DNA from 2 places in the Undibacterium sp. Ji83W genome. Region 2 is predicted to be linked to the other one. Evidence: riboswitches for the same ligand, from Rfam matches in the RefSeq annotation. Region 2 holds a riboswitch; the other holds the start of a gene.

Region 1 (12,074 bases), on a different contig from region 2:
TGCGGCACGACCTTGAGAAACCCATGCGTCAACTGGCTGATTTTGTCAAAAACCTGCAAGCCAATCAGCTGGCCACCAAGCTGGAATTAAAACGCAAACCGGAAAACGGTTATAACGAGATTGACCTGGTCGTAGATGGTTTCCGTACCATGCAGGACAGCCTGCAAAAACATATTGCCAATCAGGATGCGCTGGTGGCTGAGCGAACCAGCCAGCTCGAAGCCGCCATGAAAACGCTGAAGCAATTGTCGATTACCGATGGCCTGACCAATTGCTATAACCGCCTGCTATTCAATGAACGCATGCCGGCAGAAATACAAAGGGCCATACGTTATCAGCGTCACTTGGCACTGGTGTTTTGCGACATTGATTTATTCAAGAAAATCAATGATGAATATGGCCATGCCGTAGGGGACAATGTACTCATCGCCTTTACCCAATGCCTGGTGGATGAATTGCGGGCGGACGTGGACTGGATAGTTCGTTATGGTGGGGAAGAATTTATCATGGTCTTGCCAGAGACCAGCCTGATCGCGGCACTGGAAGTGGCAGAAAGAATACGCCATAAAGTGGAGCATGATCTTGTCATTCGTCTGTCAGATGGCCGCATATTGCACATTACTGCCAGCTTTGGTGTAGCACAACTGCAGGCCGCAGACAGTATGGAAAGCATGGTGCAGAGGGCTGATGAATGGCTATACAAAGCCAAATCCCAGGGCCGCAACCAGGTGTACCCCAAGGCAGCGCCAGTTATTCATTTGGCGCCTTGATTTGCCGCAGACTGCCGCGGGCTTGCCTGACCAGGGTATTCGTCAGCCGTGCCAGTCGTGGCGTCTGCACTTTCCAGTGATGCCAGTACAGAGCGACATCTACAGGATGATCAGGCATCAGCCTGACCAGTTTGTCCTGATCCAGATTTTCCAGCATGACATCAGGAATCACGCCCCAGCCCAGCCCTAGTAAAATCGACTGGTTATACGGTGTCGTTGCCGGCACATAGTGGGTGGGGTAAGCATGTTCCTGCAGTCCAAAATGTTCGAGCAAAATCTGTGCTTGCAATTTGTCTTTGCGATTAAAGGTCAGTACCGGTGCTGACCTTGCTGCCTCGCGTGTCATCCCTTGCGGAAACCAGCGCAGGCAATATGCTTTGCTGGCGACAGGATGGTAACGCATGAAACCCAGCGGCACAGCCTGGCAACCACGCATGGCATTTTGTTCTGCAGAGAGGCAGCCAAGGACCATGCCGCTTTCCAGTAAATCATGGGTGTGATCCTGATCATCGATCAACACTTCAAGCAGGATATTTTCAGCAATCAAAAATTCTGCCAGGGCAGGCAGTAACCAGCTATCAAGACTATCGGCATTGACCCCGAGTGCAATGCTGATGGCGGCACTTTGCTGACCAGCAAACTCACTTTGTAAATCCTGTTCCAGTTCTGCCACCCGGCGCAAGTGTTGCACCAGTTTTTGCCCGGCTGCTGTGGCACGGCAGGGGCGGCTGCGTACCAGCAGGGTATTGCCCAGTTCCATTTCCAATGCCTTGATACGTTGGGAAATGGCCGAGCTGGTCAGGTTCAGGGCCTGGGCAGCTTGTTCCAGGCTGCCATGGTCAATGACACTCAGGAAGGCTTCGCATTGGCGGCTGTCTAGTCTTGTTTGCATATTTCTATCGATATGTTAATGAGTTTGCGTTGTTTTGAGTAAAGACCTCTCAACACAGAGAAAGGAAAGACTTCTTGCAAGAAGTCTTCGTTACGCAGGCGAGTGGCATGCCACTCGAATTCCCTGCTGCACCACAGAGACACAGAGGAGGAAAGAGTTTTTAATCATCGCTCCACTAGCGAGCAGCATATTGTTCGAATTTCTTGTTGCGCTTCAAAGAATTTAAAAGAACTAAATCCATTAATTAAGAAATTTTAATGAATTCGTAAATATTTTAAATTTACTTCATATTAAACCTTTTTCTCCTCACAATCACTACATCGACAAACGGGAGACTGATGATGTTGGCTTTTATACTCAAGGGCATGGGCATGAGCGCGGGTTTGATCATGGCTATCGGATCGCAAAATGCGCATGTCTTGCGCATGGGTTTGCGCAAGCAGCATGTGGGTTTGACAGTAATGATCTGTATCGTTTGTGAAATGCTGCTGATACTGGCAGGTGTCGCGGGCATCGGGAGCATGATCAATAGCCAGCCAGTCTTGCTGATGATAGCTCGTTGGGGCGGGGCGGCGTTTTTGATCTGGTATGGGCTGCGGTCTCTGCGGGCTGCAGCCAGTCAGCAAGTCCTGGTGGCTGAAGCCGGAGCGTTGAATCTGACGGCGGGCAAGGCAGCCCTGGCAGTGCTGGGAGCGACTTTGCTCAATCCCCACACTTATCTTGATACGGTCGTGTTGCTGGGTGCCATAGGCGGGCAGCAACCTGGTGATGGCAAATACTGGTTTGCCGTAGGGGCCGTCTTGAATGCGACGATCTGGTTTGCCGCCCTGGGCTTTGGTGCCCGCCTGCTTGCCCCATGGTTTGCCAAGCCCATAGCCTGGCGGGTGCTGGATAGCCTCGTGGGTACAGTGATGCTGATGCTTGCACTTAATTTAATGCTGGGTTGATCTGGCAATTTGTTGAAAAGCCCGAATTGTGATAACTTCGGCACATGAAAAAATCCTGGCGTTTATTGATTGCTTGCCTGTTACTGGTACTGCTGCCCCTGCAGGGCTTTGCTGTCGCCAGTAAATTGGGCTGCGCCATGGATATGCCTGTCCAGGCTGGCATCTCTGTTGCCAGTAGCAATGAACATTGCCAGCCAGCTGCCAAGGCAATTGGCGCTAGCACCGGAGCTGTGAAAGGCAAGGTCGGCGATCATTGCAAGTCTTCTTCACCCTGTTGTATGGGCATCGCCCTGATGCCTGCTCTCTCAATTTCTACATTGGTACCTGCGCACGATGATGCTCAGGTGCTGCCTGTCTTGCTGCCAGCATCCGTGCCTGCGCGCATGCTGGAACGCCCTCCCAGGAATTTTTTGTCTAAATAATCGCTTGGTTGGCTACGTTTTGTAGGTTGGGTTAGCTCGTAGGTTGGGCTACGGTTTACCAGCCCAACACTCGGCGGTCACACAACGTATACGTTTGTTGAGGCACAGTGTTGGGCTGATACCCCGTAGCCTAGCGAGGCCGGCCCAACCTACGACAATCACACGCATCCCCAAATTTGGCAGAAACACATTTCTTACCGCGAGGACTTCATGTCGCATATTCATTACCGATATCTGTTGCCAGCATTGCTGGTAATGACTGGCTGTGCCAGTTTCGATATCGACCAGAGTACCCAAAAAATCAATCAACAATATCCGGCTTATACGCAAGGAAATCTGGCGCTGGCCAGCACCTCTGCGCAACAAAAAGACATGCAGACACGGGCGGCAAGCCTGCTGCGTGAGGCGCTATCGCAAGATGCCGCCATACAAATTGCCTTGCTCAATAGCCCAGCGCTGCAAGCCATGCTGGCGCAACACCAGGCAGATGGGGCGGATACTGAACAAGAAGCACGTATCCAAAACCCTCTCTTTAACTTTGAACGTAGCCGTCAATCCGGTGAGCTTGAAATTGCCCGCATGCTGAGCTTCGGCCTGCTGGATTTGCTCAGCCTGCCCCAAAGACAAACCATGGTGCAGCATGGCCTGGCGCAAGCGCAGACTCAGCTAAGCCTGGATGTCATTGATCGTGTCAGCCAGGTGCGCGTGGCCTGGGTCAAGGCAGTTGCGGCGCAGCAGGGTCTGGAATATGCCAGACAGGTTGGTGAAGCCGCCGACGCCAGCGCCATACTGGCAGAGCGTATGCTCAAGGCGGGTAATTTCAATACCCTGCAGGCAGCGCGCCAGCAAGCTTTCAAGGCCGATGCATTGGCACAGTTGAGTTTTGCCCGTCATAACAGTCTGGCTACCCGCGAAGAACTGGTGCGTTTGCTGGGCTTGAATGACGAACAGGAAAAAAACCTCAAACTACCAGAGCGCCTGCCAGATTTGCCTGCAACGCCAATGCCAGCAGAAAAGATAGGCCCGCAAGCGACCAAAGACCGTCTCGATATACAACTGGCAAAACAGGAACTGGATGCGGCGGCAGCACGGCAGGGATTGAACCTGGTCAGCAGTTTTGCTGATATTGAACTTGGTATCAGGCGAGATACCAACTTCGATGCTGCGGGACATAGCGAAATCAAACGTGGTTTTGAAGTCAGCATCAGGTTGCCAATATTCGATTGGGGTGACGCACAAAGAACTGCCATGAATGCGAAGACTCTGGCAGCCAGTTATCGTCTGCAAGATACGGTGAATAATGCAGGCTCGCATCTGCGCGTCAGTTATTCTGCCTATCGCAGCATGTACGATATCGCCAGGCAATACCGTGACGAAATCCTGCCTCTGCGCAAACGCATTTCTGCAGAAAACCAGTTGCGCTACAACGGCATGTTCATCAGCGTGTTTGAATTGCTTGCTGACAGCCGCGAGCAAATCAACAGCGTGCTGGCAGCCATCAATGCAGAGCAACAATTCTGGCTGGCAGATGCTGCCTTGCAGGCTGAGCTCTTGGGTCGTCCATCAGCAAGTAATCTGAATCCCGTCAAATCAACTGCCACGGCAGAAGCAGCGCATTGATCACAAGATCTGCGAAGGAAATAACATGAGTACAAGAAGAGATTTTTTTAAATTTGCAAGCATCGCTGGCGGTGCCCTGGCAGCCAGCAGTGTCAGCAAAGTCGCACTGGCAGCCTTGCCAGAAGCCGTGACACAAAACAGCCCTGACACCATGCCGCCACTGCAGCCCAAGAATGGCCGACCCTACAATCCGGTAGTGACCCTGAATGGCTGGACCCTGCCATGGCGCATGAATAATGGTGTCAAGGAATTCCATCTGGTCGCTGAGCCGGTAGTGCGGGAAATGGCTCCCGGCATGAAAGCGCATCTGTGGGGTTATAACGGCCAAAGCCCGGGGCCGACGATAGAGGTGGTGGAGGGGGACAGGGTACGTATCTTCGTCACCAACCGCTTGCCAGAACACACCAGCATTCACTGGCACGGTCAGCGCCTGCCGAATGGCATGGATGGTGTGTCTGGCCTGACCCAGCCATCGATACAGCCAGGCAAGACCTTTGTCTACGAATTTGTGGCACGTCGCCCGGGTACCTTCATGTATCACCCGCATGCTGATGAGATGGTGCAAATGGCGATGGGCATGATGGGTTCATGGATTACCCATCCAAAAAATAAACATCCGCAGATTGATGAAGTCGACCGGGATTTTATTTTTTTACTCAGTGCTTATGACATAGAACCCGGTGCCTACAAGCCCAACATCATGACCATGACAGACTTTAATTTATGGTCGTGGAATAGCCGCATTTTTCCTGGCATTGATACCCTGAATGTACGCAAGAATGACAGGGTCAGGATACGCGTAGGTAACCTGACGATGACCAATCATCCTATCCACATTCATGGTCATGAATTCACGGTGACAGGCACTGATGGCGGCCCGGTACCAAGAACCGCACGCTGGCCTGAGGTAACGACGGACATTGCCGTGGGCCAGATGCGCCAGGTAGAATTTGTCGCCGATGAAGAAGGCGACTGGTCCTTCCATTGCCACAAGAGTCATCACACCATGAATGCCATGGGCCATAACGTGCCATCCATGATAGGTGTTGATCATAAGGATGTCGCTAACAAGATCAACAAGCTCATTCCTGCCTACATGACCATGGGTGACAAGGGCATGGCTGACATGGGGACCATGGAAATGCCCTTGCCCGACAACACTATCCCCATGATGACAGGCGAGGGGCCATTTGGCGGGCTGGAAATGGGCGGTATGTTCAGCGTTGTCAAAGTGCGCAAAGACCAGAAGCCGGGTGATTATAAAGATCCCGGCTGGTTCCAGCATCCCAAGGGCACGGTGGCATATGAATATGGCGGGCCGGTGGCAGATGCACCACGCCAGCCTGCTGATGCACATGCCGGTATGAAGCATGGCTCACATGCCATGCCCGAAGTTGAAGTGCAGGTGCGCAAGCCACAAGGTCATAGCGGGCATTAAGCTTAAAAAAGATGGGGAATCATTAAATCTGATTCCCCCAATTCTTAATACAGAAAATTTCTTATTTAGCTGTAATGGTCACAGGCATATTCACTGTTGCCGTCCTGCCAGTATTGTCAGTTGCGGTGATCTTCAAGCTGTAGTTGCCAGTCACAGGGCTGTTCCAGCTGGTTGTGATATTCGTGCCACTCATGGCAAAGTTCAAGCCCAGTGGTGCACCGCTGATGGAAATGGATAGCGACGTTGCGCCAGGCGCCGTGATACTGATAGTGCCTGTCAAGGCCTTGCCTGCCACACCCGTCATGGCAGGAGCATTGATGCTCAGGCCAGATGCCACGATGCTGATGTTGAATACCGCCTGACCACTCAAACCTGTCTTGCTGTCTTTTGCGATGGCGGTAACGATATACTTGCCAACTAGCGGGCTGGCCCAGGTGACGGTGCCAGTCTGGCTGATGCTCATGCCGGATGGTGCACCGCTGAGGCTATAACTCAAGACATTGCTGGAGGTCGCATTTACATTAAAAGATAAAGCGCTGCCGACTACGCCATTAATGGTGCTGGCAGTCACTACCGGCGGCACAGGCGCTGTAATCGTCACAGTGTATGTGCCCTTGCCACTCAGGCCCGTTACCGCATCCAGCGCAGTCACAATCACTGTATATGTGCCTGTAACAGGCGTGGCCCAGGTGATGATGCCAGCGCTGCTGATAGTCATGCCTGAGGGATTACCGCTCAGGCTGTAGGTCAGTGCATTGCTTGCCGTTGCCGACACCGTAAAGCTCAGTGTGGTGCCAGTCTGGCCAGTGATGCTGGCAGAGGTCACCGTCGGCGCTGGTGTTACGATTGTGCCGCTGAGTGCGCTGAGCAAATTACTGACATTCGGAGTACCCAAGCCAGTCAACTGATCATGACCGACCTTGGCTGTACAACTGGCGCAACTGCCATTGCTGCCTTTGGCTACGTCAGCAAATGCACTGGCGTAGCTGCCAGGCACGCTGGCGATTTTGTTGTACAGCACGGTGTGTGGTGCACCCAATACAGCTTTGCCCGCTTGTACCAGCGTCGCATTGGCGACGGCGATGATGCCTGCCCATTGTGGTGTAGCGAGGCTGGTGCCACCGGCACTGACCCAGTTCACTGTGCTGCTGCCGGGTGTCATGATCGCTACATACTGACCCGTATTCGGGTCAGAATTCATGGATACATCAGCCACCGTCCTGCGGGCAGGTGCGCCCATACCAGGCACGGCCGTATTTTGATATGCGGGTGTGGCGGTATAAGCACTGACGCCACCACCAGTATTTGACCAAGCCACTTCAGTCCTGCTGCCGCCAGAATAAGTCAGGCTGGTGCCACCAACTGCTACTACATTAGGTGATACTGCTGGCCATTCCACTTCAGGTCCTGAGTCGCCGGAGGCAGCAAGATAAGTCATTTTGGCCGTCGTGAATGTGTTCTCTACACCAGCAGTCCAGCTCCCTTCCGTTGAGCCAAAACTCATCGATACCACACCAGGCCCCATGGCATTGGCCAGCCTGATGCCGCCCACCATATTGCTCATGGATGCATCTGCAGTTTCGATCAGGATGATGCGGGCCAATGGCGCGCTTGCATGCGCCCACTGCACATCAAGTGCAATTTCCGTCGCCCAGCCAGAATCATAGGCCGGTGCACTACTGCTCATGCCACCAGCACTGGTGCTATACACCACAGAGAATTCACAGACGCTGGTAGATGCAGTTGCTAAAGGCAAGACGGTGCTGGAAGCGATACTTTTTACCGTGCATGCAGGCAGGCCAAATTTTTGATTGAAGGCATTCAGTTCTGCCACGATATTGGGATCATGTCTGGCATTGACGATGTAAATTGTCTGCCCCGCACCCAGTAATGCGGCTTGTGCTGCTGTCAAATTATTCATGCTGGCAGGCAGTGTTGGCAAGCCATAAGCAGCACGTATCTGTGCCGGAGTATAAGTGGATACCACGCCCGTTCCTGCCGATGGCAGCACATCAATCTGGCCCGCTGCAATGGGGGGCGGTGTCAACTGTGGACGTGGTAGTGAGCGTATTGCCGACACTGTCAAACCACGGCCACGCACGCCTTGCCACTCACGCGGTATGGCTTGCATGGCGACAGGCATGCGGGCTGATCTGTTGCTATCCGTAGCATCAATATCAGCAGGCGCATCAAGCAGAAGCGGTGCGAGGTGAAATGTAGCTTGCGTGTTTTGAATTGCTACGTCAGGAGGAAGAACCGGAACCGTGACTTCAAGTGTAGTCACGCCAGTGGCGACTTCTGCTGGCGGCAACGCAACGACAGAATTGCTGACCTGGGGGCTGTCACCACCGCAGGCTGTCATGACGCTTGCGGTGAGGAAAAAGCTTAGCCACATAAGCGACTTTAGCTGTCTGGAATATGTTCTTTTTGTATTGATCACGTGTGCGCTCCGATATCAGCAGAGGGCGGTGATTCGGCAGCAAATGCAATGCCCTGGCGATCAAACGCTTTGGCAATATCATCACTGGCAACCCCGCTGCCATGGCGCGTATGCGCTGTAGGCCGGTGGCTTTGCGTCGCCGTCTTTCAACGGGTTTGCCCTCAAGTTTTGGAAATTAAAAATTACAGTTTTAGGGTATGAAGATTTCGATCCAAAAGGAAGCAGAAAAATGTCAAGGATTGTTGAAATCGTGCAGCTATAACAAGCTTGGATTTCGCTTTGATAATAGAAAATGAAGATTGTTGTTTTACTGGCTTTTGAATGAGGCAAAAGTGTTAATTTGTAAAATCATTTCCCATACTATTTTTGCCATGGCAGCATCTGCGAGCTTTTGGCTGATGACCTTTTTAAATTGAAAACAATAAAATACTTATGAAACTTTCTCCACGCATCTCCCGCGCCGGAATTCTGATTTGCCTGGCACTTACTTGCGCAAGTTCACAGGCTGCAAAAATCAGCCTGGATGATTGCGATCTGATCACCGCAAAACCTTTACGTGCCGATTTCAAGGACTGGCTGACAAGGAACCGCAAACTGGCTGCTGAGGGCGATGTTGAAGCACAAACTTATGTCGCCGCAGAAGCGAATAACCGCCTCGCATGTCTGGAAGAAAAAATTACTGAAAAATCAGGATGGTCAGTGACAATGACAAGTGGCGATGGCACGAGTGAAACCACATCCAATCCGGGTATTCAAAATATCAAGAAAAATGCAGACGCCTATGCGGCCTTGAAAGATGCTGTCAAATATACCCATCAGGCAGGTGCGAACGACCCTGCCTACCGTGGCATGTCAGCGCAACTGGTGCTGCGCTATCAAACTGTCTTGCCAGAAGCACTGGAACCTGCCTATGAAGATGTGGCAGGTGCCAATCAGCTGGAATGTGTACTCAAGCGCAAATTTGGCAATCGGAATGCGCAGTATGCCTGCACATCACACAGAACCACGCTAGCGCAATTGACAGCTAAAGTATCAGCAGAACGTCGTGCTGTACTTGATCAGAAAGCACAGCAATGGGCTGCGGATTTCCCGGTTAAATAAGTTGCCACAAGACACACTTGCATATGGCCCTTGTTTATTTTGTGTTGGCTAACGTACAGACCTGAGGTGCTTGCAGAAGTAAATTGACCAAGGAGGTCAACAGATATGCTTTACAAACGTTGTAGTACTGTAAGCGCTGTATTGCTTCTTTGGTTAACGTAATAGAAATGGAGTACGCAATGATAAACATGACATGTAAAAGAGTATTGCTGGCGACTGCTGCCTGCGCAACGCTCTTCATGACGGCACAGACGCAGGCGCAGGATGTGGGTGTGTCTTTGCAATTCGGGCAGCCGGGATTTTATGGTCATGTCGACATTGGTAATTTCCCACAACCACAAGTGATTTATCGTGAGCCTCGCATAGTGCAAAGGGTGAATGTTGTTCAGCAACCCATGTATCTGGTCGTGCCTCCAGGCCACAGAAATAAATGGGAAAAGAACTGCTATCGCTACAACGCTTGTAATCGCCCAGTATATTTTGTTCAGGAGAGTTGGTATAACACCCAGGTAGTGCCACGCTATCGCGATGGTTATTACCGTGATCACGATTACAGACATGATGCTTATCGACGTGAAGATTACAGGCGTGATGACTATCGTAGGGATGAAAGGTGGGATGACAGACGCGGCGACAGACGTAATGATGAGCATGACCGCCATGGACATGAGCGCGGCAGGGAACATCCTGAGCATTGATTGCTTACCCGCCCTGGCTAATGGCTAATGGCTAACGGCTAACGGATATTAACAAGGGCTGCATTGCAGCCCTTGTTTTATTGTGCTCCTGCACTCGCCATCTTGTCTTTCCAGGCCTGAATTGCCATTGACCAGAAAGCGGGAATATCAGCGACTGGTGATGGCAAGCTCAGCCCCAGGAATTGTGCTGCCGGTACCAGAGCTTCATGCAGTACATCATTGTCACCACGGTCAAAAGCCAGCGCCCCGGTTTGCTTGGATAATTTCTCACCATCTGCATTGCTCACTACCGGCACATGCAGATAATGCGGCGTGGGCAAGTCCAGCAATTCTTGCAGATAGATTTGCCGTGCGGTGGAATCTATCAAATCAGCACCGCGCACCACATGGGTGATGCCTTGCGCGGCATCATCGACCACTACCGCCAACTGATAGGCCCAAAAACCGTCAGCGCGCTTCAAGACAAAGTCCCCAACCTCAGTCGCCAGGTTTTGTTGCTGCATGCCTGCCAGCCTGTCTTCAAAAGTATAGATTTGATCTGGCACGCGCAAGCGCCAGGCGCGGGCAATTTTGCCTGCTGCCAGGCCAGGGCGGCAAGTGCCCGGGTAAATCTGGCTGGCAGTTTCACCCAGACGCAGGCGCGAATCAGAGATTTCCTTGCGTGAACATGCGCAGGGATAGAGATTGTCGCCTAAAGCTTGCAAGGCAGCTTCATACAGATGCTGGCGCTTGCTTTGCCAGGTGATGTCACCATCCCACAGCATGCCGCAGCGTTGCAGCGAGTTGATGATGTGCTGGTCTGCTCCTTTGACATTGCGGTCAAAATCCAGGTCTTCCATGCGCAATAGCCATAGCCCGTCATGGGCTTTGGCATCAAGATAGCTGGCCATGGCAGCGACCAGCGAACCCATGTGCAAGGGGCCAGTCGGTGAGGGGGCGAAACGTCCTATGTATTTTTGCGTCATCTGTTTTGTTGGCATGGATGTCATTCAATTACCTATCAACATGCGTTGCACGACAGGGTCTTGCAACTTTTGTAAAAACCACAGCAAAGCCTTGCCCTTGTTGGCATTGCGCCAGACCAGGCGGTTATCTTCTGGCGGGCGGTGGGCGCTGGTCTTCTTTTCTATCAAAGCACCGCTACGCAAATGGGGCAATGCCAGGCGGCGCGGCAAATGGCCACAACCCAGGCCTGCCAGTTGTGCTGCCAGCTTGGCATGCATGGTGGGCACGGTCATGGTGTCCTGACCGCTCAGCAAGCCTGCCGTCATCGATGGCAGGGTCAGGCCAGTATCACCTATGGCGATCGCCCTGTGGGCCTGCAAAATCGCCGGTGTCAGCGGTTCTGCTGCCTGCGCCAGCGGGTGTTGTGGTGCCACGGCAAACACCCATTCCACACTGCCCAGCAAGCGGGTCTGGAATTCACCCTGCATGCGTATGGCATCCGGCCCGTAATAGGCAGCACCTATGGCCAGGTCCGCCCGGCCAGATACCATGGTTTCCCATACACCCGATAAAATCTCCTGGCTGATGCGGATGCGCGTGCCGCACGCTTGTTGTTCAAATTCCTTGATCAAGGGAATGATATCGTCGAATTGTATGATGCCGTCAATGACGATGCGCAGCTCCGCTTCCCAGCCACTGGCAGCGCGTTTGACGCGGTTTTCCAATTCCTGTGCGGCATTCAGCAAATGCCTGCCTTGTAGCAATAACTCCTCTCCCGCAATGGTCAGTTTGGCCCTGTGG
Region 2 (12,074 bases):
TACTGTTAATACCGCCCACCGTGCTGTTCACCGTATCCATCGCCAGTTGGGTTGAGCGTATGGCATTGTCAGCAGCACGGTTACAGTTTTGTGCCAGGTCGGCAATATTGCGCATTTCTTCAGAAGCATTCGACAGTGACAAAGTCGTATGCTCCACTTCCAGTCTTTCTTCTGCTGCCGCTGCCATCACATTGTCGGACTGGGCTTTCACTTTCAGCGTCGCCTCGGTCACGTCGGCGGAAATATTACTTACATCACGCAGCACTTTGGCAGTTTCACTGGTCAGCATGTTCAAAGCATCAGATACTGCACCTGTCACGTCGGCAGATACCGGCACTTTCACTGTCAGATCTCTGCTCGCCAGTTGCGCCACCGCCTGCAACAAGACCAGTACAGATTCATTGAGTTTTTCATTTTCATCTTCGATAGATTTGCGGCTGGCTTCACGTTCATCCACCATCTTGTCAAACTGACGCGACAGCTTGCCGATTTCGTCGGGGTGATTACTGCGCGCCCTGACTGTGGCATCACCCTGCGTCAATTTCTGCATGACGCCAATCAGATGCGATACCGGTTTGGTGATACTGCGCGTCATCCAGTAAGCAACACCTGCCGCCAGCAAGATAGAAAGCACGGCCACCACGGCCAGCACATTTTTCGCGCTCACGTAAGTACTGTCGGCTGCGGCACCATCCTTGTTCACCAGTTTGGTCTGGTAGTCGATCAGATTATCCATGGAAGCAAACCATTTTTCCTGATCGGCTTGCAAATTACCCAGCAACCAGTTGGTGGCGTCAGTCTTTTTACCTTCAGTCGCCAGACGCAAAAATTCCCTTTGTGAAGTACCGTATTTGGTACGTGCTTCGGTCGCTATCTGGAAGATGCCTTTTTCTTCTTCGCTGACAATCAGTTTTTCAAAATTGGCGATGTTATCTTCCTGGTTTTGTCTGCGTGACAAAATCAATTGCTGTTCTTTTTCAATCGCAGACTGTTCATTCAAGAGCAGCATATTACGCATGGAACGCGCATTGGCATTGACATTACCCAGCATCTTGTAGGCCAGCACCACCTTAGGATAGCTACCATCCACAATACGGTGGGTACCATCATTGATGCTCTTGAGGTTGGACATCGCCAGCCAGGCCGTTACCGCCAACAGCAGTAAGACCGCTGTAAATCCCAGACTGAGCCGGATACCAATATTCGGAGTACGTAATTTCATTTTGCTCTCCACAAGAAAAACATCAACAAAGACTGCTTGGTCAAATCAACAGAAGGGGGTCAATCGTATTTTGCTTAAGTTCTGCGCTTTCAGTTCTGCACATTGGGTTCTACGCTTTGAAACTTATGCTGATGTGCTACGACTGAGTTTTTCAAAAAAACTTTCATGATTGAAGTCCAGCCAGACCTTGTCATCCTTGACGAAGGCGGCCGTAACATGGGCTTCCAGTGTTGCTGGCAATTGCGGCATTTGTGTAATGGTGCGCAATTCCGTCAACGGCTGCGGATAACTGTCTATCAGCATGCCGACGGCATTTTCTGCCTTGTCCAGTATTAAAAACAATTTCGATGCAGTGACTTCAGACCTGCGGCCACTGAGTACCAAACCCAGGTCAAAGATGGGAACCAGATTGCCGCGCAGATTAATCAGGCCTAGCAAAAAATCTGCCGCGCCGGGCAAGGGAGCAAGCGCCTGTGGCCGTATCACTTCACTCCCCACTTCGGCCCTGATCAGTAAATTCAACGAACCCACGCGATAGCCATAACGCTTTCTTTCGACTAGCGGTGCCACATCGCTCCACAGCAAGTCACCGGGTGGGGTGAAGCGCTCCAGAGCAACGCTGGGTGGCAGCCATTCTTTGGACTGCCCGGCATCACTGGAAGTGATTTGACTCATGACCGCCCCCATGCGTGGGTAAAAAGAGTTTGAGGAATTTGAGGAACTTGAAGAGCTTGAAGTCAGGCAGCGATTTTGAGCTGATCAATAATCTGGTCAGCTGTATATGGCTTGGCGACATAGCCTTTGGCCCCTTGCAACTGCCCCCAGATCTTGTCGGCTTTTTGAGATTTGCTACTGACAAAAACGATGGGTATGTCCTTGGTTGCAGGGTCTTGCGTCAGGCTGCGGCAGGCTTCATAACCATCCATCTCAGGCATGACGATATCGAGGAAAATAATCGAGGGTTTTTCAGCCTTGGCTTTTTCCAAAGTATCCTTGCCACTGGATGCGGTGATCACCACGTAGCCGGCATCAGTCAATATGCTTTTGATGTTGGCCAGTTCAGTAGTGGAATCGTCAACAACGAGTGCTTTTTTCATGCCCATGATGTACTCCCGAGATGTGTAGATGAAACGCCCTGATCCTCAGGGCCAAGGTAAAAATATAAATTGATGGCGTCAGGTTCCTATGGCCAGACCATGCCCTTTGTCCAGACCCAGACTGGTTTCACCACCACTGAGGCTCTTTTCCACCACGGCGCGAAACTTCAGGTGCTCTACAGGTTTGGTCAGGTAACTGCTGCAACCGGACAAAGAGCCACGTATGCGATCGAAGGGAGATGACTTGCTGGTCAGCATGACGACAGGGGTACGCTTGGTTTGTGGGTGGCGACGTATGATCTTGCAAATCTCATAGCCATCTGCACCGGGCATGACGATGTCAAGGAAGATGATGTCGTAAGTTTTTTTCTCCAGCATCTGCAAGGCTTGCTCACCTGTTTCTGCACAGTCGGAAGCGATCTTCATGGAGCGCAATTCAAGGTCGATCTTGATTCTCGCGGTAGGGCTGTCGTCCACGATCAAAGCGCGGTGACCGGTTTGCAAGACCGATGCCGGGAGATGCTTTTGCAGCAGAGGCTGCACAATAGCTGCTTTGTCCATTTCTGCCTTTTGCGCAACTGCTGCACTGACGGGAGATACCGCTGGCAAAACCTTTTCCAGTTCATCTGCCACCTGATCAAGCAAAGCCAGCATCTTGGTCGGGACCAGGGGATGCAGTAAATGATATTTGCCCGGCTGCGCCTGCCCTGCGTTGGAAATGAATACCGTCGCTGGTTCAGGGATATTGCGTGCTGCTATCAGCTCCTGCAAAGCCACTCTGGCCTGGCTATTATCCGGGTCGAGTATGACGATATCCGGATCAGCAGCCTGACCGGCATCGAACAGCGCATAGGAATGCTTGCGTCCACTCGCCATGGTCAAGCTGAGCACGCTGCGCACCAGACGCAATTCATACTCGGACAAGCCAAATACACTAATCAGAATTTTTTTAGAAGCGCAGGGGAGCGCCGAAGAGATGCTGTTCATAAGCGACTTACCTCTTAACGAAAAACCGCTGATGCGGATTACGGTACCTGGCTGCCCTGCCATGATCAGCGAGGGCCCTTTAGTTTTGCGTCCCACACTTTCGGATGGTTTGCCTTTAAACAACGCTGATGCCTTATCTATGAACTATTGCTAATTCATAGAGGGGAACATCAACCACAGTGCCTCATGCGAAGCACCGTTACCCCAATGTAGTTCATGAAATTGCAAGTAACAAGGAAAAAGTTAACATTTTTTTGCTTTTCATTTTTTCTTGCCTGAAGTGCAAAAATTAGCACGGATGGCAGATTTTCGCATATTTGCTCAGCACATCAACAATGCCGTACTCAAGGCATTCAACGATCACTGCATGGCCTATGGATACTTCCAGTATGTCAGGTATGTTCAGGAATTTGGCCAGGTTATCCAGGTTCAAGTCATGGCCCGCATTGACACCCAGACCGGCATCCTGGGCGCGTTTGGCCGCTGCCATAAAGCCCTGGAAAATCTCTTCGCCCTTTGCAGTGCCAAAATGCTCGGCATATGGCTCGGTATATAACTCGACACGGTCTGCGCCCAGTTCTTTGGCCAGATGCATATCCTGATTGTCGTAATCAATAAACAAACTGCTGCGTATGCCCAAGGACTTGAGTTCCGCCAGCACAGGCCGTAAAAAGTCTGCATCCTTGCGCAAGTCCCAGCCATGGTCGGAAGTCAGTTGATCCGGCGCATCCGGCACCAGCGTGCATTGCGCAGGCTTGTTGCGCTTCACGACTTCCAGGAAATCTGGCGCGGGATAACCTTCCACATTCAATTCCACACTACGCGCCTGACAAAGTGCTCCCAAAGTTTCCACATCAGAATACCGCGCATGCCTTTGATCCTGACGTGGATGCAGGGTTATGCCACGCGCGCCCAAATCCAGGCAACGGGCCGCAAAGCCCTGTACATCAGGATAATTACGGCCACGCGAATTGCGCAGCAAGGCGATTTTGTTGATGTTGATGGAGAGTGCTGTCATGGGGATTCCAAAGTCGGGGCAAGGTAATGAAAAATCATCGTTACAGATTTTTCTTGTTCAAGTATTCATGATGGACTTGCTTGCAAGTTTGTACAAGTAACACAGCGAGGTGATTTGTTGGTGTATCTGTTTTTAGCTTAAAAAATTGGATGCATTTTTTTTGGATGACAATAAAAATACTGTTTTTTTACTCCCTCCCCTTGAAGGGGAAGGAATATGAGAATCTTTGAAGATTTCATCGTAAAAAAGCCAGCACAACAGTGCTGGCTTTACTGTGCAAACTCCAGATATGCTTACTGCTGGAAAGCCAGCAACTGCGCGCCTTCCGTCACCTGATCACCAATTGCATACAAGACTTCATCAATCACACCATCATGCGGTGCAGAGATCGTGTGCTCCATCTTCATGGCTTCCATGATCAGCAGGGCATCGCCCTTCTTCACTTCCTGCGCCTTGTTGACGAGTACGGCAACGATCTTGCCTGGCATGGGTGCAGTCAGGCGGCCAGTCTCGGCCTCAGCTTCACCGGCATGCGCCAGCGCGTCGATGTAATGCAGGTCAGTGTGTTTGCCCTGGCTGAAGACGTGGAAACGCTCACCATCGCGCACCACGGTAGCAGCCACGGTCTGGTCTGCGATCTTGATGACGATATCACTTTCATGCGCCAGTGCCAGTCTGACTTGCGCTGTTGCTGCACCTGCCTGCACTTGCCAGCCATCGGCCAGGTAAGTCACCTGCACATCATGCGTCTGTTCTTCTTCCGTGAATTGCAGGCTACGTTGCATGAGGCTGTTCATGCGCCAGCCGTGGCTGGATTGCCATGGGTCATTACTGCCACTTGCAGATTTTTCTGAATTCAGCAAGGACACTACAGCCAGTGCCAGCGTTGTCAGATTCGCCGCTACCGGTATCGGGAACAGTTCTGCCTGATTGCGTTCTATCAGGCCAGTATCCAGGTCAGCGCCAGAAAAAGCCGTGCTGGTGACCAGGCGCGACAGGAAAGCGATATTGCTGTTCAGGCCGACGATCTGGTATTGCGCCAAGGCCTGTGCCATGCGGGCCAGTGCTTCTTTCCTGTCCTTGCCCCAGACTATCATCTTGGCAATCATGGGGTCATAGAAAGGCGAAATCGTATCGCCTTCGCGCACGCCACTGTCGATACGGAAAGCCGCTGGATCTGCCGCGCCACCGAGTTCAAAATTTACGGCAACAGGGGTGCGCGCATGACGCAAAGTACCTATCGATGGCAGGAAACCTTTTTCAGGGTTTTCTGCATACACGCGCGCTTCTATGGCATGCCCATGGATCTGCAATTCATCTTGTTGCAGCGGTAGTTTTTCACCGGCGGCAACGCGCAATTGCCATTCAACCAGGTCAGTACCGGTGATCATTTCTGTCACCGGATGTTCAACTTGCAGGCGAGTATTCATTTCCATGAAATAGAAAGAACCATCCTGGTTGGCGATGAATTCCACCGTGCCAGCACCGACATAGCCAACTGCTTTTGCCGCAGCCACGGCAGCATCACCCATGGCGGCGCGGCGTTCTGCTGTCATGCCGGGTGCTGGTGCTTCTTCCAAAACTTTTTGATGGCGGCGCTGTACCGAACAATCACGTTCAAACAGGTAAACGCAATTACCATGGGTATCAGCGAACACCTGTATTTCTATATGACGTGGTCTTTGCAGATATTTTTCTGCCAGCACTTTGTCGTCACCAAAAGAGTTGATGGCTTCGCGTTTGCAGGAGGCCAGCGCATCCTTGAAATCAGCAGATTTTTCAATAACGCGCATGCCCTTGCCACCACCGCCAGCACTGGCTTTGAGCAAGACCGGGTAACCGATACGGTCAGCCTCGGTATGCAAGAAATCAGCATCCTGGTTATCGCCATGATAGCCAGGCACCAGCGGCACATTGGCTTTTTCCATCAGGGATTTCGCCGCAGATTTACTGCCCATGGCTTCAATTGCCGAGGCTGGCGGGCCGATGAAGGCGATGCCATTCTTGGCACAGGCTTCAGCAAATTCACTGTTTTCTGACAGGAAGCCATAGCCCGGATGTATCGCCTGTGCGCCAGTCGCCAGTGCGACTTGTATGATCTTGTCGGCGCGCAGATAACTTTCCTTGGCTGCAGCAGGGCCTATCAATACCGCCTCATCGCAAACCGCGACATGCTTGGCATTGGCATCGGCTTCGGAATACACAGCGACAGTCTTGATGCCCATGCGGCGTGCGGTAGCAGCAACACGGCAAGCAATTTCGCCACGGTTGGCGATAAGGATTTTGGTAAACATGTCTCTAACCTTTTGGGTGGATGTATCAGTTGCGATAATTTTTCTTTAATCAGTCACCAAAAAAATGCTAAATAAAAACATGCATTTCTCTGTGTCTCCATCTTTTCTCTGTGGCCTCTGTGCTGAAGATGTATGGTTTTAATCAACCACAACTACCAGCTTTAGCCTCGACCTTGCCCCTAGTTTTCAAGCCCAGTTTATCCAGCAAGACGCGATCATCCTGCGCTTCAGGATTAGCCGTAGTCAGCAATTTATCACCGTAGAAAATCGAATTTGCGCCAGCCAGGAAACACATGGCTTGCACTGCCTCACCCATCTGGCGGCGACCAGCAGAAAGGCGAACACGCGCCTTGGGCATGGTGATGCGGGCAACGGCTATCGTGCGCACAAATTCCAGCGGATCAAGTGGGTCGAGGCCATGCAAAGGCGTGCCCTCTACCTGCACCAGGTGATTGACAGGCACCGATTCAGGATAAGGATTCAGGTTCGCCAGTTGTGCGATCAGGCCAGCGCGTTGGCGGCGGGATTCACCCATGCCGACGATGCCACCGCAACAGACTTTCAAACCGGCGCTACGCACATGGCCCAGGGTATCAAGCCTGTCCTGGTAATCGCGGGTAGAAATCACATTGCTGTAAAACTCAGGTGCGGTGTCGAGATTGTGGTTGTAGTAATCCAGGCCTGCGTCTTTCAAACGCTGTGCCTGTTCTTCCTTGAGCATGCCCAGGGTCGCGCAAGTTTCCAGGCCCATGGCCTTGACTTCGCGCACCATGGTTTCTACTTTTTCCATGTCGCGGTCTTTGGGTGAACGCCAGGCAGCACCCATGCAAAAGCGGGTTGCGCCGTTTTCACGCGCGGCTTTGGCGGCGTCCAGCACTTCGCGCACATCCAGCATTTTCTTGGCTTCTACACCCGTGTCATAGCGTGCTGCTTGTGGGCAATAGCCACAATCTTCTTCGCAACCGCCGGTCTTGATGGACAACAGTGTAGCCAGTTCCACATCACCATCCGGGAAGTTGGCGCGATGTGCAGTTTGCGCCCGGAACATCAAGTCATTGAAGGGCAAATCAAACAGGGCCAGTACTTCATCCACGGGCCAGGTATCGGCTTCTATCTTCTTGACCGGTGGCTGGAATTGCATGGCTTGCAAAGTCGTATCAGTAGCTTGCATCTTTGTTTCCTTTTACTTCAATTGACTCAAATCCAGATGCGAGGCGGCGACTTCTGCCTTCTCGTGATCAGGAACATTCAAACGGGGAATATGCCCCAGCATGGGCGCGACTATGCGCTCACGCAGGGCGGTAATATTTTCTTGCGGGTACAACATGTTGGCATCAACGGTATTGGCAACCCAGCCTGCCAGCTTGAGGCCGCGTGCGGTGATGGCTTCAACAGTCAGCAATGCGTGATTGATGCAACCCAGGCGCATGCCAACCACCAGTATCACGGGCAAAGCCAGCGCTTGCGCCATGTCTGCGGTTGTCACTTGCGCATTCAGCGGGACGCAAAAACCGCCTACACCTTCCACGACCACGGCATCTGCCTGCTCACGCAATTGCTGGTAGCTATTGACGATATGCGGCAGTTCTATCTTCACATGCTCCAGCTCAGCCACGATATGCGGCGCTGCCGGTGTCTGCATCAGATAAGGGCATACCAGGGCCAGCTCTGCCTTGACGCTGGCAGCGGCGACCAGCATGTCCACATCTTCATTATGCAAGACGCCATCACGCATTTCTGCACCGGCGGCTATTGGCTTCATGCCCACAGCCCGCAAACCTTGTGTCTGTATCGCATGCAGCATGGCAGCACTGACCAGGGTCTTGCCTATCTCGGTATCAGTGCCGGTCACGAAAAAATCATGCTGCCGCTTTTGCATCAGGCCACCTCGGCAAAACACTGGGCCACATAACTCATCTGATCCAGACGGTTAATGGCCTGCACCAGTTGCAGGACCTGGATCTCAGTATGTGCGGCAGACAGGGTCACGCGCAGGCGTGCCGTACCAACAGGCACGGTAGGCGGGCGTATCGCACCTACCCACAAACCCTGGTCCATAAGATTGCCAGCAACCCTCAGCATGGCAGCATTGTTACCAATGAGTACGGGTTGTATCGCCGTGTCCGATGGCATGCCCTGCCAGACTTGCAGATGCAGGCCATCGCTGAACAGGCCTATCAGTTTCTGTAAATGTGCACGTCTTTGCTGGCCCTCTTCGCCTGCAATGATATCTATGCTGGTCAGCAGTGCATGCGCCAGCGCCGGTGCGGCAGCAGTCGTATAGATATAAGCGCGGGCACGTTGCACCAGCCATTCAATGACGGTCGCATCGGCAGCGACAAAGGCACCACCGACACCGGCGGCCTTGCCCAGCGTCCCCATGTACACCAGGTTGGGTGACTTGATCTGCAAATGTTCGAGCACGCCACGGCCATGCTGGCCCAGCACGCCAAAGCCATGGGCATCATCGACGATGAGCCAGGCATCATAACGCTCGCAAATTGCCAGCAGTGCACCAAGTTCAGCGATATTGCCATCCATACTGAAGACGCTATCAGTAACGACTACCCTGTGCTTGGTCTTGCATTGTTGCAGCATGCGTTCCAGCGCCGTGTAATCGCGGTGCGGGAATACCTGCACAGTGGCACGCGAAAGGCGTGCACCATCAATCAGGGATGCATGGTTCAGGGCTTCAGAAAATACTGTCGTGTCTTTATTGATGGCCAGCGCGGTGATGACAGCCAGATTGGCCATATAGCCTGTGCAAAAATACAGCGCGCGGGCATTGTCTATATGCGGCGAGACAAACTCGGCCAGGCGTTCTTCCAGCACCGCATGAGCACGGCTGTGGCCGCTGATGAGGTGCGAGGCACCACTACCTACGCCGTATAGGGCTACGCCTTCCTGCATGGCTTCTGCCAGTTTAGGATGGGCTGCCATGCCGAGGTAATCATTGCTGCAAAATGCCAGCAAGTCACGGCCATCGACTTTCATATTTGGTGCTGACGGGGTTTCTACCGTGCGCCTCTGGCGCAATAAATGTTTTTGATCCAGCACGGCCAACTCTTGCTGCAAACCCTGTATCAGGGATTTGCGCTGGGTGGCTATGCGTATGCCGGGATTATTCTTGCTGAAATCGTTCATGCCATTACCTCTTCAAATACCAGTCTGGTTTTATGTGCCAGCAAGCTCATTTCATCCTGCTCAAGGATGTAGGGCGGCATCATATAGACTGTACGGCCTATGGGCCGCATTAATAATTCCTGTTTCAGTGCCGCAGCAAAAAAGCGACGTGAAAATGTCGCCGCGCGTTCTGCATCATCGATCACCGCATCAAAGGCGAGGATCATGCCCTGCTGGCGGAAATGGCGCACGCGTACATCATTTTTCAAATCGGCAAAAGCAGTGTTCAAGAATTCTGCCTTGATACGGTTCTTTTGCAAGACCTTGTCATCTTCAAATATAGCCAGTGTCGCCAGCGCTGCACGACATGCCAGCGGGTTACCGGTGTAGGAATGCGAATGCAGGAAGCCGCGTCTTACATCGGCATCATAAAATGCCTGGTAGACAGCATTAGTCGTCATTACCAGTGACAGCGGCAAATAACCACCACTAATACCTTTCGACAGGCATAAAAAATCTGGCCAGATATTCGCAGATTCACAGGCAAAGAAAGTGCCGGTGCGGCCACAGCCTACGGCGATTTCATCGGCAATCAAATGTACCTGATACTGGTCGCATAGCTCACGCAAGCGCTTCAGGTAGACTGGATCATGCATGGCCATGCCGGTGGCGCATTGCACCAGTGGTTCTATGATGACGGCAGCAATTTTTCCTGCACGTTCCTGCAATTTCACTTCCAGTGCAGCGGCTGCACGCAAGGCCACATCGCCGGCAGTTTCGCCAGCTTCTGCCAGGCGCGCATCCGGTGAAGCGACGACGTGGGCACGCTGCAACATCGGGCCATAGGCTTCACGGAACAGGCTGACATCGGTTACTGCCAGTGCGCCCACGGTTTCACCATGGTAGCTGCCCTGTATGCAAATAAATTCTTGTTTTTCAGTCTGGCCACCATTGCGCCAGGCATGGAAACTCATCTTCAGGGCGATCTCGACTGCTGACGCACCATCAGACGCATAAAAGCAATGACCAAGAGCATGATTAGTCAGGGCCGCCAGTTTTTCTGATAATTCGACCACAGGCGCATGAGTAAAACCGGCCAGCATCGCGTGTTCCAGTTTGTCGAGCTGGTCTTTCAATTCTGCATTGATACGTGGATTGGCATGACCAAACAGATTGACCCACCAGGAACTGATGGCATCAAGATAGCGTTTGCCTTCCATATCAAAAAGCCATGCACCGCGGCCATGGCTGACGGGTATCAGCGGCACGGTTTCATGATGCTGCATCTGGGTACACGGGTGCCATACATGCTGCAGGCTGCGTGCTACCCAGTCATTTTCTTGATTCAAATTCATTCCAGACAAATTTTACGATTGAAGCTCAGTGCATACCAGACTCAAGCCACGGACTGCGTGGACTTGATGAGCTTCAAATGATTTTCTATATGCATGACATGGGCCTGGGCAAATTCTGCCTTGCTCAAACTACCATAAGCAAAATGTGGTTTGATTTCACCCGCATGGTTTTCAAATTTTTGTAATGCCGCAATCAACATATCTATACCGGCACTCACATCACCGCTCTCAGCAATGACAGGTGCACCTGGTATAGGTTCAGTCAGATTATGTGTCATCGCACCAGCCACAGAAAAAGCATAAAAGGCCGCACTACCTGCCGTGTGCTGAAAGGCTGCGGATTTCATTTCCGGGTAACCCGTCATCGAATACTCTATGCTCTGCGCCAGGTGCGCAAAGACTTTATAGGGCTGCCAGCCGGATAGGCTGGCCAGTTTATCCAATTTCAGATTGACAAGTTTTGCCTGCATATCTGCGATTGTAGTGATGACTACTGTGGACTTGCGGTAAGCCACAGCGCCCGTTGCGGCCAGCAAAGATACGCCCAGGCCTGTCAATACCAGTCTACGCTTTGTCATCTTTGCCAACTCCTTTCCACTCTATTCTAGCTACTTGCTTAACAATTACTCTTTAAGCTGGATTCAACTCAACCAATTCGGCTTACGCTTTTCCAGGAAGGACCGCACCCCTTCACGGCCTTCATCAGATGCCCGGATCTGCGCTATGCCTTCTACCGTTGCTGCTATCAGTGCTGGCGTCAATTCGCGGCTGGCCACATCCTGCACCAGACGCTTGGCCTGTTTCACCGCATTCGGGCTGTTGCTGCTCAGCGCCTTGACGATCTCGGCCACTTTGGCATCCAGTGCCTCCGCAGCCACCACTTCATGGACAAAGCCCGTGCGCTGCGCTTCTGCTGCGCTGAAACGCTCGGCAGTAATGAAATAACGGCGCGCCGCGCTTTCACCCATGGCCTTGATG

What was found. A riboswitch is a leader RNA that binds a small molecule or an ion and turns the genes downstream of it on or off. The one in region 2 is predicted to bind cyclic di-GMP.
Region 1: it holds a riboswitch for cyclic di-GMP, as region 2 does, so the genes downstream of both, ACO0LD_RS03035 (putative Ig domain-containing protein) here and ACO0LD_RS21395 (response regulator) in region 2, are expected to answer to the same signal.

The regions. Positions count from the first base shown of each region.
Region 1 is NZ_JBMPOZ010000001.1:658,837-670,910, reverse strand. It holds gene ACO0LD_RS03065 (GGDEF domain-containing protein) at 1-770, shown strand, start outside; gene argP (HTH-type transcriptional regulator ArgP) at 751-1,662, opposite strand; gene ACO0LD_RS03055 (LysE/ArgO family amino acid transporter) at 2,001-2,609, shown strand; gene ACO0LD_RS03050 (hypothetical protein) at 2,654-3,031, shown strand; gene ACO0LD_RS03045 (TolC family protein) at 3,242-4,651, shown strand; gene ACO0LD_RS03040 (multicopper oxidase domain-containing protein) at 4,677-6,089, shown strand; gene ACO0LD_RS03035 (putative Ig domain-containing protein) at 6,151-8,484, opposite strand; cyclic di-GMP riboswitch class I at 8,613-8,699, opposite strand; gene ACO0LD_RS03030 (hypothetical protein) at 8,962-9,630, shown strand; gene ACO0LD_RS03025 (hypothetical protein) at 9,819-10,328, shown strand; gene gluQRS (tRNA glutamyl-Q(34) synthetase GluQRS) at 10,406-11,308, opposite strand; gene ACO0LD_RS03015 (LysR family transcriptional regulator) at 11,318-12,074, opposite strand, start outside.
Region 2 is NZ_JBMPOZ010000014.1:121,169-133,242, forward strand. It holds gene ACO0LD_RS21380 (methyl-accepting chemotaxis protein) at 1-1,222, opposite strand, end outside; gene ACO0LD_RS21385 (chemotaxis protein CheW) at 1,346-1,897, opposite strand; gene ACO0LD_RS21390 (response regulator) at 1,960-2,325, opposite strand; gene ACO0LD_RS21395 (response regulator) at 2,398-3,306, opposite strand; cyclic di-GMP riboswitch class I at 3,346-3,430, opposite strand; gene ACO0LD_RS21400 (pyridoxine 5'-phosphate synthase) at 3,596-4,324, opposite strand; gene ACO0LD_RS21405 (acetyl/propionyl/methylcrotonyl-CoA carboxylase subunit alpha) at 4,618-6,618, opposite strand; gene bioB (biotin synthase BioB) at 6,761-7,789, opposite strand; gene bioD (dethiobiotin synthase) at 7,802-8,497, opposite strand; gene bioF (8-amino-7-oxononanoate synthase) at 8,497-9,762, opposite strand; gene bioA (adenosylmethionine--8-amino-7-oxononanoate transaminase) at 9,759-11,096, opposite strand; gene ACO0LD_RS21430 (DUF1569 domain-containing protein) at 11,138-11,674, opposite strand; gene ACO0LD_RS21435 (enoyl-CoA hydratase/isomerase family protein) at 11,738-12,074, opposite strand, start outside.